3 regions of the Pantoea sp. SGAir0183 genome follow, and region 1 is predicted to be linked to each of the others. Evidence: riboswitches for the same ligand, from Rfam matches in the RefSeq annotation. Region 1 holds a riboswitch; each other region holds the start of a gene.
What was found. A riboswitch is a leader RNA that binds a small molecule or an ion and turns the genes downstream of it on or off. The one in region 1 is predicted to bind fluoride.

Region 1 (5,824 bases):
TAATCTCACTGCGAAACGAATTTGATGGCAGGCTGCCGTTGAAGGTGCTTGATGCCACAGGCAATCCTGCGGCGATGAACGCGGCCGTGAGCCTGATTCGCCATGGCGGAACAATCGTGTACGTCGGTCTGCATAAAGGGGATTTGGTGATTCCTGACAGTGAGTTTCACAAGAAGGAGAGCACGATCATGGGTAGCCGTAACGCCACCCGTGAGGATTTTGATCGGGTGCGTGAACTCATGGCGGCCGGGACGTTACGTGCCGATATGATGCTCAACCGGCGTTTCGCGTTTTCGACACTGGCAGAACACTTTGAGGCGCAGGTCATCAACAATCGAGCGTTAATTAAGGGCGTTATCGATTTTGATCGCTGAAGCCGGAGACAACGGGGTGCGCTGTCTCCGCACGCGCTACGCCGTTCCGGAGAGCGACTGGAAAAAGTGGCGACGCACGGCGTCGGCATCCACGCCCAATGCGATGCGTTGTCGGGGCAAATCGCGAAAAGGGTTGTGACGGGAAGCCAGCGTGCTGATCTGGCGCACCGTCTGACCACAGGCGATGCCTTCGGTAATCACCCGCAGTGGGCTTTCCACCAGCGTAAATGCCTCGGGCAAACACAGCCAGGATATCGTCAGCGTGTCATGCAACGCCATTCCCGCAAATCCTTCCTTCTCAAGACTGTACGCCAGATAAGGGCGGCAGATCGCCCGCAGGATCGGCTGTTGCAGTTGATCCACCTCATCGCTATTGATCAACACTTTATGGGTAACATCCAGCGGGATCAGCATAACCGGCAAGGCCGAGGACAGGACCTGATCCGCAGCATGAGGATCTTTCCAGATATTAAATTCACTGAACGGTGTCACATTCCCGCTGTGGCCATCGGTACCAAAGGCGCCGCCCATGATGACCAGTTCTTTGACCAGCGGGATAATATCCGGTGCCTGATTGATGGCGCTGGCGATATTGGTAAGGGGACCGATTGCCACCAGTGTAATGACGCCGGGATTAGCACGAACGCTGTCGATAATAAACTGCACGGCACCGGGCGCGTCGTCGCTAAACGGATTATCAAACGCATCCCCTAAACCGTCTTCACCATGCAGCCTGGCAGGTGCGCTCGGTTCCCGTGCCAGCGGACGGGCGCAGCCGCGGTACACCGGCACGTCAATCGCCATTTTCTGGCAAAAGAGCCGCGCATTTTTCACCGCCTGGCCCACGGCAACGTTGCCGAATACCGTGGTAATGCCCAGCAGATGTTGCGTCCGCGCGGCATAGGCCAGCGCAAAGGCATCATCCACGCCGATATCAGTATCAAAAATGACAGTGCGCACAGGATTCTCCAGAAAGCGTGAGCGCCTCACCCGGGGCGACAATCATTGTGCGGGCGCGGCAAGCGTAAAAGCCGTCATTTATTTAAGCGGAAAACGGAAAAAGGGGAAACCTGAATTCTCCCCCCTTTTAAGGCTACCCGCGTCGGGTTTTTAACGCTGCATGTCAGCCGCACATCACGGGCGCGCGCGTTCACATGGTCTGAGTTGCCAGTCAGAAAAAGGCATCGTATGATTGCCTGCGCAAGGTGATGGCGTTCCACCTTCCCCAACCGCCAGCAGGTTTCCCCTGCGGCTGATGACGCCTGACACTATCCTTTATCCTTTCGTGGGAGCGGGAGCGTCAGGTGCCGGTATTTGCTGACCCTCCACCGTCTTCTGCACAATGCCTGTTAACGGGAGTATAAGATGTTAAAACCGCTATTCGCTGTGATCGTGGGCGGCAGCGTAGGTTGTGTACTGCGTTGGTGGTTCGGTATGCGTTTCAATGCGTTTTTCCCCAATCTTCCACCGGGTACGTTGCTGGTGAATCTGATTGGCGGCTTTGTGATCGGGGCGGCCATGGCCTGGTTTATCAAAAATCCCCAGCTCGATCCCGCCTGGCGGTTACTGATCATTACAGGCTTATGTGGCGGTCTCACCACGTTTTCCACGTTTACCGCAGAGTTAATGACCCTGTTGCAGTCCGGAAAATATCTCTGGGCCATGAGCAGCGCGCTGGTGCATGTCATTGGCTCGTTGCTGATGAGTTTTGCCGGTTTCGCGCTGATTAACCTGTTGGGTTAACGCCGCCGCGAAACCGGATGCAGTCAGTCCTGCAGACACTGAGCGATGAAGCTGGCGGCGTGCAGGGCGCCCTCGGCTGAAATCGTGTGGCCAGTCTGTGGCTCAATCAATGCCTCGACCGGAACCGCCGCAGCTTTCAGGCGGGCCGCGGCTGACTCGCTTTCGCTGACGGGGATCACCGCATCAGCCCGGCCATGGATCAGCAGGGCTGGCGTATGCGCGAGAGGTGTCAGTGGGCCGTCAAAGGCCAGTCGGCCGGAAAATGCCACCACGCCCGCCAGGGGATAACGGCCAGAGGCCAGTAGATCTAGCGCCATGATCGAGCCCTGAGAAAAGCCCACCAGGATGACCTTCTCCCAGCATTCTGCCATATCATGCTGCGCCATCAGGTCACGCAGAACGCGGTCAAACGCCTCACGGGCTTCGCGAACCCGCCCTGGACGGTTTTCCGGCGTAATGCCCGCCAGACTGAACCACTGATAGCCCATGCCCTGTTCAAAAGCATAAGGCGCATCCGGTGAGGCAAAGACCACATCGGGTAACAAGCTTGCCCAATAGTCGCCGACAGGTGCCAGATCGTCGCCGTTACTGCCTACGCCGTGCAGAAAAATCACCAGTGCTTTTGCCATGCCGGTTCCTGTAAAAGTTGTGTTGTCTGACAGGTATTTGAACAGTTACACCGGTTAACGTCAAAATCAAACTGACCGCCGGGAAGGCCGCCTGTCGTTCAGGGGAAGGCAAACATTACGTGCCGTCTCCCTTTCCCTGTAACGTAAAACCTGCTTGACTGAAACGTCACCGCTTGCCGTCTGGAGTTATGCATGTCGTTGTTTACCCTGAGCACGTTATCCGACATTCCCGCCGCTGAATGGGATGCGCTGCTGCCTGATGATCAGCCTTTTTTGCGCCATGCCTTTTTGCTGAGCCTTGAAGACAGCGGCAGCGTCAGGCCGGAACGGGGCTGGCAGCCAGCCCATCTGGTCTGGCGTGAGCAGGGTGAACTCTGCGCCGCGCTACCCGGCTACCAAAAAAGCCATTCACAGGGTGAATACGTGTTCGATCACGCCTGGGCCGATGCCTGTCAGCGAGCCGGTATCGCTTACTATCCGAAATGGCTCGGTGCCATTCCCTTCAGCCCGGTAACGGGCGCGCGCGTGCTGGGCAAATCCGATGCCGCTATCCGTCTGCTGTCGAGGCTGCCAGACTGGCTGGAGCGCCAGGCGTTGAGTGGCGCGCATATCAATTTCACCGACTCTCACGCTAACGCGCTGCTGGCGGAACAACCCGACTGGCTGGCGCGGCTGGGCTGCCAGTATCACTGGCACAATCGCGGCTATCGCGACTTCCAGGACTTTCTGGATACGTTGATGTCACGCAAGCGCAAACAGCTGCGCAAGGAACGGGAGCAGGTCGCCCTGAACGGCTTTGAATTTGACTGGTATCGCGGCGATCAACTGCGTGAAGATCAATGGGATTTTGTGTACACCTGCTATGCTAACACGTACTCGGTGCGTGGTCAGCGTCCTTATCTGACGCGTGCCTTTTTTAGCTTACTGGCCGCGCGTCTGCCGGAAAACATTCGCGTCGTCATTGCCCGTTTGCAGCAGCAGCCCGCAGCGATGGCTTTTTACCTTAAAGACGGGGAAAGCCTGTATGGCCGCTACTGGGGCTGCCTGGCGGAATTTAACCAGCTTCACTTCGAAACCTGTTTTTATCAGGGGATGGATTTCGCCATCGCCGAAGGCCTGCAACGCTTCGATGCGGGCGCGCAGGGCGAACACAAGCTGGTGCGTGGTTTCGAACCGCAGATTACCCACTCCTGGCACTACCTGTGTCACCCCGGCCTGCGCGCCGCCGTTGACGATTTTTTGCAGCAGGAGCGGCAGGGCGTTCACCTGTGGGCCGAGGAAGCCCGGGACGCCTTGCCCTACCGACGCGGCGACTAGTCCGCCCCGACAAACCCGCCGGTCTGGTGTTGCCAGAGCCGGGCATACAGGCCATTTTGTGCCAGCAGTTCCTGGTGGCTACCGATTTCGACAATCTGGCCGTGTTCCAGCACCACCAGCCGGTCCATTTTTGCAATCGTGGACAGACGGTGAGCGATGGCAATCACCGTTTTCCCCTGCATCAACGACTCCAGGCTTTCCTGAATCGCCGCTTCCACCTCTGAATCAAGGGCGGAAGTGGCTTCATCCATGATCAGAACCGGCGCGTTTTTCAGCAACACGCGCGCAATGGCTATACGCTGACGCTGCCCGCCAGACAGTTTTACGCCGCGCTCACCGACATGCGCATCCAGCCCTGTCCGGCCCTGGGAATCCGACAGCAGCGGGATAAATTCGTCGGCGCGGGCGCGACGGATAGCCAGTTGCAGTTCTTCCTCGCTGGCATGGGGCCGGCCATAGAGCAGATTTTCGCGGATAGAGCGGTGCAGCAGCGAGGTATCCTGGGTGATCATGCCAATCTGGCTGCGCAGGCTTTCCTGCGTCACCTCGGCAATACACTGACCGTCAATCAGGATGCGCCCGCCGTTCAGGTCGTAAAGACGCAACAGCAGATTGACCAGCGTTGATTTTCCGGCACCGGAAGGTCCAATCAGGCCAATCTTTTCTCCCGGTTTAATGGTCAGGTTCAGGCCATTAATCACCTGCCGCTCGCCACCATAGTTAAAACGGATGTTGTCGAAGCGAATCTCCCCCTGCGTCACCCTGAGCTGTTTTGCCTGGGGCGCATCCTGCACGCTAAGCGGTTGGGAAATGGTGTTCAGTCCGTCCTGCACCATGCCGATATTTTCAAAAATGCCGTTCACCACCCACATCACCCAACCGGACATATTAACAAGACGGATAACCAGGCCGGTCGCCAGGGCAATGGCACCGACGCTAATCAGCGATGCGCTCCACAGCCACAGCGCCAGGCCGGACGTGGCAACAATCAGAACGCCGTTGAGCGTCGACAGCGTCAAATCCATGCTGGTTACCATGCGGTTAGCCTGCTGCGTTTTGTCTGTCTGCTCCTGAATCGCCTCACGTGCGTACTGCCGCTCCAGGTCGCTATGGGCGAACAGCTTGATGGTAGCTATATTGGTGTAACCATCCACAATCGTGCCCATGAGTTTCGAGCGCGCTTCTGAGGACACCACGGAACGGGCCTTTACGCGCGGCACAAAATAGCGCAGCGCCGCGCTGTAAAGCACAATCCAGATAATGAGCGGAATCATCAAACGCCAGTCCGCTTCGGCGAACAGCACCAGCGCCGTCGCGGCGTAGATCAGCACATGCCAGATGGCATCGACCAACTGCACCGCAGAATCGCGGAGCGAGTTACCGGTTTGCAAAATGCGTTGCGCAATCCGGCCCGCAAAATCGTTCTGGAAAAAATTCATGCTCTGACGCAGAACGTAGTTGTGGTGCTGCCAGCGAATCATGCTGGTCATGCCGGGATTAATGCTCTGGTGAACCAGCATATCGTGCAGCGCAATAAACACCGGCCGCAGTATCAGGGCGACGCAGCCCATCCAGAGTAAGGTTGGCCAGTTATCGTGGAACAGCGTAGCCGGGGTGGAATGGTTAACCAGATCAATGATGCGGCTCAGATAACTGAACAGCGCCACCTCAATGAGCGCGCCCACCAGCCCCACCACCAGCAGTGCTGCGAAGCTCGGCCACACCTGGCGCAGGTAGTAAAAATAAAAAGGCCAGACCCGT
Region 2 (5,824 bases), on a different contig from region 1:
GCGACTACAATGCTATGAAGGCAAAAGGCGTCCACTTCTGTCAGGAGCCGCGCGAGGAAGAATACGGAATGGTTGTCGTGTTTGAGGACATCTATGGCAATCGCTGGGACCTTTACCAGAACAGGCAGACCTGAAACTCTGTCACGACAGTGTCCCGGATTTAGGGGAAGCCTTACAGGCGTAAACCCTGTCGGATCAGGCCCGCAGAGAGCGCTTCTGAACAATATACTGAACTGTCTGACCTCAGTGCAGCGGTCGCTGCACTGAGGTCTCCCCTGGATAGAGGCCGTACGGTCCGGGTTAACCACACAGCGTCATGATATAAAATCCGGCCGCCGTCATGGCCAGCGAACCCAGCACGTGTATCAGCACCGAGGCGGCTGCCCAGGCATAGCTGCCTGACTGCAGCAGGGCAAAAACCTCAGCTGAGAATGTGGAGAAGGTCGTCATTCCGCCACACAGCCCGGTGGTAATGAGCAGCCGCCAGGCCGGATCGAGGCCGGGATGGCGCAGAAAATACGCCAGCGCCGCCCCGATGATAAATCCACCCAGCAGGTTGACCAGCAGCGTCCCCGGCGGCAGGTCCGGAAAAAACGCGTTCAGGCGCGCGCCCAGCTGCCAGCGGATAACACACCCTAAAGCACCGCCGGTGATGACGGCAAAAAGCTGATTCACGTTCACTCCTTTTTTTTAATATTCAGAACATAACGGCACACGACCTGTGCGGCCGTATCCATTTCATATACAACCGGCACGCCGGTCGGTATGTGCAGCTGTGCCACGCTGTCGTGGGGCATGCCGTTCAGAAAGATGGTCAGGGCGCGCAGCGTGTTGCCGTGCGCCACAATCAGAACGGTACTTCCGCAGCGCAGCTGTGGCACCACAACGTGGTGCCAGTATGGCATGACGCGACGCAGGGTCATTTCCAGGCTTTCCGTTGCAGGCAGGTCGGCCAGCGCAACGCGGCGATAGCGCAGATCCCGACGCAGCTGCGCCGGAGCCTCCGCGTCTGCGGGCGGAATGCCGCTGAAGCTTTTGCGCCATAGCCGGACGGTCTCTTCCCCATCATCCGGGCAGCGTCGTCCTTGTTCAGCCCTGCAGCGCACCGTAGTGGCGCTCGTTCAGTCGCCAGCTCTTTTCCACGGGCGTCCAGCTTCGGTCAAGACGGTCCAGCACCCGCCAGACCGTGTGAACGCAGCGTGTCATCACCGAGGTGAAGACACGGTCGGGCATAAGGCCCGCTGCCCGCAGCGCGTCACCGGCCCGGTCGGCCTCCTGCCGCCCCTGACCGTCAGCGGCACGTCCGTCCAGCCGGTAAAACGGTTTTCCCGGTTCCACTGGCTTTCGCCGTGCCGCAGGAGGATCAGCGTTGCAGGGGCCACAGGCATTCCTTCTTTGCCGGACGGGGACCGTCCGGCGGATGTGTTACGTGCGGCGCACAAACGCATGAAGCCCGCGTAGTGCGCGTCCTCACCCAGCGCCTGCTCAATGCGCATCAGCTGGTTGTACTTTTCCACGCGTTCGCCGCGGCACGGCGCGCCGGTTTTCAGGTGTCCCGCGCGCAGGGCCACCGTCAGATCGGCAAGGAACGTGTCCGTGGTTTCCCCGCTGCGGTGAGACATGAACGCACCCCAGCCGTGCCGCTGGCAGAGAGCCACGGCGTCCAGCGTTTCGCTGAGCGAGCCTATCTGATTGAGCTTGATCAGCGCGGCGCTGGCGAGGTTTTCGTCAATGCCGCGCTGGATGTACTTCACGTTGGTTACAAACAGGTCGTCACCAACCAGCTCGGCCCTGCCCGCAAGCTGCTGGTGCAGATGCTTCCAGCCCGCCCAGTCGTCCTCGGCCAGGCCGTCTTCCAGCAGGATGACCGGAAACTGGTCCATCAGCTCGCCGTAGTATGCCGTCATTTCCGCCGCGCTCAGCGCGCTGCCCTCGGTGCGCAGATGATACTGACCGTCAGCGAAAAACTCACTTGAGGCAGGGTCCATGCAGATGCTGATGTCCTCTCCGGGCCTGTATCCCGCCTTCTCAATCGCCTGTACGATAAACGCCAGCGGGTCACGGTTCGACGACACGGCGGGCGCAAAACCGCCTTCGTCGCCCACTGCCGCTGAGAGTTTTTTGTCCAGCAGGATCTGGCGCAGCGCCTGGTAGACCTCGCTGCCCTGACGCACGGCCTCGCGCAGCGTGGGTGCCCCGTGTGGCGCTATCATGAACTCCTGGAAGTCCGCGCCCTGACCGCGGGCGTGCACGCCGCCGTTGATGATGTTCATGCACGGCACGGGCAGCAGATTCGCCTGCAGGCCCCCCAGGTAGCGCCACAGCGGCTCGTGCGAGGCCTGTGCCGCCAGCCGGGCCACCGCCAGCGATACGCCCAGAATGGCATTGGCACCCAGGCGACTCTTGTTCTCCGTGCCGTCCAGCATCAGCATGATGTTGTCCAGCTGCCGCTGCTCGCGCACGTCCAGGCCGCGCACGGCTTCGCAGATTTCCGTATTAACCGCCCTGACGGCATCCAGCACGCCTTTGCCGCCAAAACGTTGTGCGTCACCGTCGCGGCGCTCTGCGGCCTCGCGCGACCCGGTGCTGGCCCCGGAAGGCACCGAGGCGCGTGCCATCATCCCGTCCGGGGTCCGGGCCTCAACTTCAACGGTGGGGTTGCCGCGAGAGTCAAGAATTTCCCGGGCGGTCACGTTATCCAGTGTAAAGTGCATAGCGTTTCTCCCGGTTTAGTCATTCAGGTGAGTAATAAGCACATCCACCGTGAGGTGGTTGATGTATTCCGCCGAGCGGGACGTCAGCATTCCCATAAAGCGGTTGCGGTGCCGGCAAGCACGAGGTCCACGCCAGCTCATTGATGCACTTCTCCACGTCCTCAAAGCGGCGCATGGTCACCAGCTCCCGCGTGTCTACCGCCTCAGGCACGGAGGCCGCCAGCTCGCTCATAAACGCTTTGGCTTTCAGCACCTCTTCCGACACGACGTCGTCCATCAGGCTGTCGGACACGTAGTTCATTTCCCGGTAGTCGTCGCTGATGTGGGCCAGGGTGATTTTCATGCCGAGCGGCTGCGCCAGCGCGACCGCCCGTTTCAGCAGGAGGGTGCCGTCGTCTTTGTCGTTCACAAGTATCAGTGCGTGGGTGTAGCAGGTCATAATGAACTCCCGTTCTGGTTAAGGCGGGACTCAAGCCACGGCAGAAGCTGTTTTTTGCGGCTGAGCATGCCCGGTACGGAGCAGGAGGCCGCGTTAACGCTCTCCCGCCCGGCGAAGTAAAGCGTTGAAAACCCGGCGCGAATGTCGGTCAACATCAGCACCGTCAGCCCGGCACCCGACTGGTCCGCCAGATACGCCAGGGCAGCGAGCAGGTCGTCCATCACGGGGGCAACCTGTGTCGGTGAGCTGACCTCAATCTGGGCAATGCGCACGTCGGTGCCGGCAATGACGAAGGCCTTGAGGTCCCTGCCCAGCAGCTGCTGGGCGCTGAGGCCGCTGACGTCCGTTTTGGCGGTGAGGAGGTCACGGGCGAAGGCTCTGCGGTTTACGCCGGACAGCACGCCCAGTTCGGTCGCCGAACGGATATCGTCTTCGGTGGTGGTCGGCGAGCGAAGATTCACGGTGTCACTCAGGAGTGCACCCAGCAGAAGCACGGCGAGCGTCGGGGGCAGCGTGCGGCGCGCTTCAGCGTCCATCAGCAGCCAGAGCAGCGTGGCGCTGCTGCCAACCGGGCGGATATGCACCTCCGGCGGCAGTTGCGTTATCAGCCCGCCCAGCCGGTGGTGGTCAGTGATGCCACGACGTTGCTCCGGAGCAGGTCGTCAGGCCCCTGCGCCGGCTCGGTGAAATCGACCAGCCACACCCGTTCATCCTGCAGCGGAATAGCGAGCAGCGGCGGCAGCGTAAGACCGGCGGTGTCAAAGATAAAGCGGGTTTCCCGGTTAGCCTCGCCGAGACGCCATGCGCGGGCGTCCATGCCGCGCCCGGTCAGCCAGTGAGCGGTGACGACCGCCGTGCAGATGGCGTCGCTGTCAGGATTGATGTGGCCAAAAACGTGTATCAAGGGTCTCTCCCCGTAAAGGGAAGTACGCAGGCCGGGAGGAAAGTAAGGACGGCCTGACGCACCTCCTGAAAATCAAGAGTCACATCAGGCGTCATCAGCTCCGGAACGGAGCGGTTGGGAAAGGTGGAACGCCATCACCCTGTACTCTGAGTATAGAGCCAGACGGAAAGCCTGTCAGTATTATTCTGCTGGCACCCTCAGCCCGCCAGCGCAGCGCGTGCTTCGCGGAGCACCCGGCGGATGTTTTCCGGCACCGCCGGGCTTGTGCAAAGTGAAAGCGGACTGGGGTGAGGCATCTTCAGCACCGTGACGCCGGGGCACTGATGACTGACCGTCCCGCGGGCCTGAGCCGCTACGGCACCGGCCAGCACCACCACGCGCAGCGCGGGCAGATACGCCAGCACGTCCTCAAGCCAGGCGCAGCCGCTGCGGATGTCCGCCGCTGAGGGCCGTTTCTGCGGCCCGTCGCTGACCCAGGGCACCGTATTCCACAGCACGCTGTCCGGCGCGCAATACCGGCTTCCGCCAGAAACCGCCCAGGTTCTGCTGGGCCGGCCCCGGGTTATCCCGCGACACAAACCGGGGTGACGGGCTGCTGCGCGCCGGCGACTGCAGCAGGACGAGCAGTCCGGCCCCGGTCCCGCCGTCGGCCGGATCAAACCACGGCAGCTCCACGCCGTGCTGACGCAGCCCGCTGACCCAGCGATTCAGCGCGGCCACGTGCGGCGCGGTGACTGCCGCGAGGCGTTCCTCGCGTAAAACGGGTCCAGCAGCGACGTGCAGGTTTCACTCACGGCTTCCGGTCCAGGCCTGCCAGACAGGGGGAAACAAACAGTTTCCCGCTCCATGCCCCGCGCACCGTCTTCACCGCGACCAGCAGCCACATGGCGGCCAGCATGACGACAAGAAGCGCACCGAAGCCTTTAAAGAACGCCAGGTCAACGAGGGTGGACAGCTTCAGCGTGGCGACCGTGTACACGCCCAGCGGAAGGTAAAGCCCCACCATCCCAGATTGAACGGAATGCCTTCACGGAAGTATCGCACGGTTATCAGCGTGGCCAGCAGCATCCACCACAGGCCGCAGCCCCAGAAGAGAATGCCGGCAACGAACCCCACGCCTGCGCGATATGACCGATTTCCGGCATGCCCGCCGCGGCAAACACCCGGGCGCATCTCCGCCGATGACCAGCATCCCAGCGAGCCGGTACCAATCGGCCCAGTGCCAGCCAGCTTGAGGCCGCCATGCTTTCGTGTGGTAGCTTGTGCAGCGCCATACGCAGCAGCAGGATGGCGGGATGCTCAGCGCCACCGGCACGAGTACGCCCACAGCACGTAGCTGGTAATAATGATGCCGAGCTGCGCGTGGGGGTCGGCAATGTGCGGTGCAGCAGGCCGCCACTGACTGCCGCAACCTCGGCGGCCACGACCGGCAGTAACCAGACGGCGGTCATCTGGTCAATGCTGTGCTGCTGCCGGGTAAACATCATGTAGGGATAACACGCCACACAGCAGCGACATCGCACGTCCAGCCACCACAGGGCGTGCGCTACGGGATAGACGTCAGCCCCACCGGGGGAGGCCCAACGCCAGCAGCCCGTTGATGATGGTGGCCATGCCCATCGGGATGGTGCCGAAGAACATGGACACCGTTGAATGGCCAAGATGCGCTTTGCCTCACCGAAGTACATCACCCAGCGGGCCAGATACATCACGGCAAAGACGCTGAACAGGAAGATGTTAAACATCCAGAGTCCCTCGGCGACGAGG
Region 3 (5,824 bases), 680 kb from region 1:
TTCAGTTTTTTGGCTATGCGCCTGCCGACTCCCCAGACCTCCTCAACGGGCTGGCGGGCCAGCATCTTCTCAGCCCGGACGTGCGATGTGACGGCCAGCACGCCGCCAAACTGGGGCCACTCCTTGCTGCTCCACTGGGCTGATTTTGCAAGCGTTTTGGTTTTGCCTATACCGACCCCAACCGTAAGGCCGGTATGTTCACGCACACTGCGCCGTACTTCGCGGCCAAACGTCTCGAAATCCGTGCAAAAATCGATTCCACGAACGTCCAGAAACATCTCATCAATCGAATACTGTTCCACGCGAGGTGACAGAGCCTCTAAAACGCTCATTACCCTGTTCGACATCGAGGCGTTTATGTGGAATGCAATTTAAACAAAAAAAATCAGTTACCATTCCTCTGAAGTTTATTTTCTGAACAGGAATTATTCAGCCTTGAACTACCTCAGTATGCTTACTGACAGGGGGGAAGGTTGAGGGTGGTAAGACATAGTCGGAAAATCGATTTCCCCGCCAGGATTTAATCTGCCACGCTTACTCTGAAGCCCTCAATCGGGCAATGAGTCTTATCCCTTACCCACCCCAATGCAGGAAAAATGATGATAAAAAAATACAGGATCCCGGGACTGACCGCGGTGGCGTTTCTTCTTATCAGCACCCTCGCCGGTGCCGCAGAGGAACGCTGGACGTTTGACGGCGATATCCACAACAATTCCCTTGCTGTCAGTCCCGATGAGAAAACGGCGGTGGCGTCCTACAGTGAGCGCTCTGAGGTGGTGGTCTACGACCTGGCTGCCGGGAAAGTCAGAAAGGTGCTGAAGGGATACGTCACGCCCCGCAATGCGCTTTTCTCCCCCGACGGGAAGGCCGTATATCTTTCAGACAGCAGCCTCGGCGTGGTCAGAAAAATCAGCACCGGGACGCTTGATGTGGAGACCTCGCTGCCGCTGGGGCCCGGGGCATTCGGCACAGCTATCAGCCGTGACGGTCAGCGCCTGTATGTGAATAACGAGGCCGCCAGCACGCTCTCGGTGTATGACCTGACGCACAACCGGCCCGTTGCGGTCGTGACGGGTTTTGCCCAGCCCCGTCAGGGCATAAAAATCAGCCCGGACGGCAAAACCGTCTACGTCACTAACTTTAAGGGCGATAAAATTACCCTGGTTGACGCCGTAACGGGCGAGATTCGCGGCGAGATAACAGGCTTCAGCAAGCTGCGCGCCATTTCAGTCAGCGCCGACGGCCGCACACTGTACGCGGCTAACAGCGGCAGCAACACCATCGCCGTGGTTGACACGCAGAAGCTCGCCATTACGGCAACCATTCCCGTGGGGCAGGATCCTTACGGTGCCGCCCTGACGCCGGATAACCGCTATGTTTACAGCGGCAACCTGGGCGACAACAGCCTCTCCGTTATTGATACCGCCGCCGGTAAGGTGGTCTCCACCGTTACCGGACTGGATGCGCCCCGTCAGGCCATCGTTTTCAGCAAAGACGGTGCCCGCGCGTGGGTGCTGAATAAAGACCTCAGCATTGCGGTCGTTGACCTGAAACAGAACCGCGTCACGGCCACGATTAAAAGCCCGCCGCAGGCCTGATTCAGTCCTTCCCTCACTCCGGCGGTGTGACGGTCCTTCCCGGAGTGGGAGAGTCTAACCACTTTTACTGGTTTATTTTAACTGAATAACCTGTTTTAAAGATTTAACCCGACGTGCCTATACTCTTTCTGTCTACTCAGGAGATTACGGCATGAACGATAAAATATTTACCCTGCATAACGGAGCGCGCCCGCTGAGCGCGCTGAGCAGCCCGAAAGAGGCCATACGTCAGTTCACGCCTAACTGGTTCGCCGCGACCATGGGGACCGGTATCCTGTCTCTGTCTCTGGCGCAGTTCCCCTGGCCGGTTCCGGGATTACGCCTCGTCGCCGAGGGACTCTGGATGTTTAACATCTTCCTGTTCAGCGTCTTTGCCGTGATGTATCTGGCCCGCTGGGTGATGTACTTCGGTGAGGCAAAGCGCATCTTTGGCCATTCAACGGTGTCCATGTTCTTCGGCACCATCCCGATGGGCATGGCCACCATCATCAACGGGCTGCTGGCGTTTGGCCTCCCCCGGTGGGGGGCTGACGTCATTCCCGTAGCGCACGCCCTGTGGTGGCTGGACGTGGCGATGTCGCTGCTGTGTGGCGTGTGTATTCCCTACATGATGTTTACCCGGCAGCAGCACAGCATTGACCAGATGACCGCCGTCTGGTTACTGCCGGTCGTGGCCGCCGAGGTTGCGGCAGTCAGTGGCGGCCTGCTGGCACCGCACATTGCCGACCCCCACGCGCAGCTCGGCATCATTATTACCAGCTACGTGCTGTGGGCGTACTCGGTGCCGGTGGCGCTGAGCATCCTCGCCATCCTGCTGCTGCGTATGGCGCTGCACAAGCTACCACACGAAAGCATGGCGGCCTCAAGCTGGCTGGCACTGGGGCCGATTGGTACCGGCTCGCTGGGGATGCTGGTCATCGGCGGAGATGCGCCCGGGGTGTTTGCCGCGGCGGGCATGCCGGAAATCGGTCATATCGCGCAGGGCGTGGGGTTCGTTGCCGGCATTCTCTTCTGGGGCTGCGGCCTGTGGTGGATGCTGCTGGCCACGCTGATAACCGTGCGATACTTCCGTGAAGGCATTCCGTTCAATCTGGGATGGTGGGGCTTTACCTTCCCGCTGGGCGTGTACACGGTCGCCACGCTGAAGCTGTCCACCCTCGTTGACCTGGCGTTCTTTAAAGGCTTCGGTGCGCTTCTTGTCGTCATGCTGGCCGCCATGTGGCTGCTGGTCGCGGTGAAGACGGTGCGCGGGGCATGGAGCGGGAAACTGTTTGTTTCCCCCTGTCTGGCAGGCCTGGACCGGAAGCCGTGAGTGAAACCTGCACGTCGCTGCTGGACCCGTTTTTACGCGAGGAACGCCTCGCGGCAGTCACCGCGCCGCACGTGGCCGCGCTGAATCGCTGGGTCAGCGGGCTGCGTCAGCACGGCGTGGAGCTGCCGTGGTTTGATCCGGCCGACGGCGGGACCGGGGCCGGACTGCTCGTCCTGCTGCAGTCGCCGGCGCGCAGCAGCCCGTCACCCCGGTTTGTGTCGCGGGATAACCCGGGGCCGGCCCAGCAGAACCTGGGGCGGTTTCTGGCGGAAGCCGGTATTGCGCGCCGGGACAGCGTGCTGTGGAATACGGTGCCCTGGGTCAGCGACGGGCCGCAGAAACGGCCCTCAGCGGCGGACATCCGCAGCGGCTGCGCCTGGCTTGAGGACGTGCTGGCGTATCTGCCCGCGCTGCGCGTGGTGGTGCTGGCCGGTGCCGTAGCGGCTCAGGCCCGCGGGACGGTCAGTCATCAGTGCCCCGGCGTCACGGTGCTGAAGATGCCTCACCCCAGTCCGCTTTCACTTTGCACAAGCCCGGCGGTGCCGGAAAACATCCGCCGGGTGCTCCGCGAAGCACGCGCTGCGCTGGCGGGCTGAGGGTGCCAGCAGAATAATACTGACAGGCTTTCCGTCTGGCTCTATACTCAGAGTACAGGGTGATGGCGTTCCACCTTTCCCAACCGCTCCGTTCCGGAGCTGATGACGCCTGATGTGACTCTTGATTTTCAGGAGGTGCGTCAGGCCGTCCTTACTTTCCTCCCGGCCTGCGTACTTCCCTTTACGGGGAGAGACCCTTGATACACGTTTTTGGCCACATCAATCCTGACAGCGACGCCATCTGCACGGCGGTCGTCACCGCTCACTGGCTGACCGGGCGCGGCATGGACGCCCGCGCATGGCGTCTCGGCGAGGCTAACCGGGAAACCCGCTTTATCTTTGACACCGCCGGTCTTACGCTGCCGCCGCTGCTCGCTATTCCGCTGCAGGATGAACGGGTGTGGCTGGTCGATTTCACCGAGCCGGCGCAGGGGCCTGACGACCTGCTCCGGAGCAACGTCGTGGGCATCACTGACCACCACCGGCTGGGCGGGCTGATAACGCAACTGCCGCCGGAGGTGCATATCCGCCCGGTTGGCAGCAGCGCCACGCTGCTCTGGCTGCTGATGGACGCTGAAGCGCGCCGCACGCTGCCCCCGACGCTCGCCGTGCTTCTGCTGGGCGCACTCCTGAGTGACACCGTGAATCTTCGCTCGCCGACCACCACCGAAGACGATATCCGTTCGGCGACCGAACTGGGCGTGCTGTCCGGCGTAAACCGCAGAGCCTTCGCCCGTGACCTCCTCACCGCCAAAACGGACGTCAGCGGCCTCAGCGCCCAGCAGCTGCTGGGCAGGGACCTCAAGGCCTTCGTCATTGCCGGCACCGACGTGCGCATTGCCCAGATTGAGGTCAGCTCACCGACACAGGTTGCCCCCGTGATGGACGACCTGCTCGCTGCCCTGGCGTATCTGGCGGACCAGTCGGGTGCCGGGCTGACGGTGCTGATGTTGACCGACATTCGCGCCGGGTTTTCAACGCTTTACTTCGCCGGGCGGGAGAGCGTTAACGCGGCCTCCTGCTCCGTACCGGGCATGCTCAGCCGCAAAAAACAGCTTCTGCCGTGGCTTGAGTCCCGCCTTAACCAGAACGGGAGTTCATTATGACCTGCTACACCCACGCACTGATACTTGTGAACGACAAAGACGACGGCACCCTCCTGCTGAAACGGGCGGTCGCGCTGGCGCAGCCGCTCGGCATGAAAATCACCCTGGCCCACATCAGCGACGACTACCGGGAAATGAACTACGTGTCCGACAGCCTGATGGACGACGTCGTGTCGGAAGAGGTGCTGAAAGCCAAAGCGTTTATGAGCGAGCTGGCGGCCTCCGTGCCTGAGGCGGTAGACACGCGGGAGCTGGTGACCATGCGCCGCTTTGAGGACGTGGAGAAGTGCATCAATGAGCTGGGCGTGGACCTCGTGCTTGCCGGGCACCGCAACCGCTTTATGGGAATGCTGACGTCCCGCTCGGCGGAATACATCAACCACCTCACGGTGGATGTGCTTATTACTCACCTGAATGACTAAACCGGGAGAAACGCTATGCACTTTACACTGGATAACGTGACCGCCCGGGAAATTCTTGACTCTCGCGGCAACCCCACCGTTGAAGTTGAGGCCCGGACCCCGGACGGGATGATGGCACGCGCCTCGGTGCCTTCCGGGGCCAGCACCGGGTCGCGCGAGGCCGCAGAGCGCCGCGACGGTGACGCACAACGTTTTGGCGGCAAAGGCGTGCTGGATGCCGTCAGGGCGGTTAATACGGAAATCTGCGAAGCCGTGCGCGGCCTGGACGTGCGCGAGCAGCGGCAGCTGGACAACATCATGCTGATGCTGGACGGCACGGAGAACAAGAGTCGCCTGGGTGCCAATGCCATTCTGGGCGTATCGCTGGCGGTGGCCCGGCTGGCGGCACAGGCCTCGCACGAGCCGCTGTGGCGCTACCTGGGGGGCCTGCAGGCGAATCTGCTGCCCGTGCCGTGCATGAACATCATCAACGGCGGCGTGCACGCCCGCGGTCAGGGCGCGGACTTCCAGGAGTTCATGATAGCGCCACACGGGGCACCCACGCTGCGCGAGGCCGTGCGTCAGGGCAGCGAGGTCTACCAGGCGCTGCGCCAGATCCTGCTGGACAAAAAACTCTCAGCGGCAGTGGGCGACGAAGGCGGTTTTGCGCCCGCCGTGTCGTCGAACCGTGACCCGCTGGCGTTTATCGTACAGGCGATTGAGAAGGCGGGATACAGGCCCGGAGAGGACATCAGCATCTGCATGGACCCTGCCTCAAGTGAGTTTTTCGCTGACGGTCAGTATCATCTGC

Region 2: another riboswitch for fluoride. It lies ahead of C1N59_RS23190 (DHHA2 domain-containing protein); the one in region 1 lies ahead of crcB (fluoride efflux transporter CrcB).
Region 3: another riboswitch for fluoride. It lies ahead of C1N59_RS18365 (DHHA2 domain-containing protein); the one in region 1 lies ahead of crcB (fluoride efflux transporter CrcB).

Annotation. Positions count from the first base shown of each region.
Region 1 is NZ_CP028053.1:249,382-255,205, forward strand. It holds gene C1N59_RS01150 (zinc-binding alcohol dehydrogenase family protein) at 1-374, shown strand, start outside; gene C1N59_RS01155 (nucleoside hydrolase) at 411-1,334, opposite strand; fluoride riboswitch at 1,570-1,646, shown strand; gene crcB (fluoride efflux transporter CrcB) at 1,740-2,117, shown strand; gene C1N59_RS01165 (alpha/beta hydrolase) at 2,141-2,746, opposite strand; gene C1N59_RS01170 (GNAT family N-acetyltransferase) at 2,939-4,063, shown strand; gene C1N59_RS01175 (ABC transporter ATP-binding protein) at 4,060-5,824, opposite strand, start outside.
Region 2 is NZ_CP028067.1:771-6,594, reverse strand. It holds gene C1N59_RS23215 (VOC family protein) at 1-134, shown strand, start outside; gene crcB (fluoride efflux transporter CrcB) at 301-675, opposite strand; partial or broken gene C1N59_RS23205 (2,3-diphosphoglycerate-dependent phosphoglycerate mutase) at 678-1,382, opposite strand; partial or broken gene eno (phosphopyruvate hydratase) at 1,426-2,714, opposite strand; partial or broken gene C1N59_RS23195 (universal stress protein) at 2,730-3,153, opposite strand; partial or broken gene C1N59_RS23190 (DHHA2 domain-containing protein) at 3,150-4,057, opposite strand; fluoride riboswitch at 4,136-4,205, opposite strand; gene C1N59_RS23185 (uracil-DNA glycosylase family protein) at 4,255-4,554, opposite strand; partial or broken gene C1N59_RS23180 (C4-dicarboxylate ABC transporter) at 4,848-5,824, opposite strand, start outside.
Region 3 is NZ_CP028053.1:3,943,775-3,949,598, forward strand. It holds partial or broken gene umuC (translesion error-prone DNA polymerase V subunit UmuC) at 1-371, opposite strand, end outside; gene C1N59_RS18350 (YncE family protein) at 600-1,598, shown strand; gene C1N59_RS18355 (TDT family transporter) at 1,750-2,910, shown strand; gene C1N59_RS18360 (uracil-DNA glycosylase family protein) at 2,907-3,506, shown strand; fluoride riboswitch at 3,556-3,625, shown strand; gene C1N59_RS18365 (DHHA2 domain-containing protein) at 3,704-4,612, shown strand; gene C1N59_RS18370 (universal stress protein) at 4,609-5,034, shown strand; gene eno (phosphopyruvate hydratase) at 5,050-5,824, shown strand, end outside.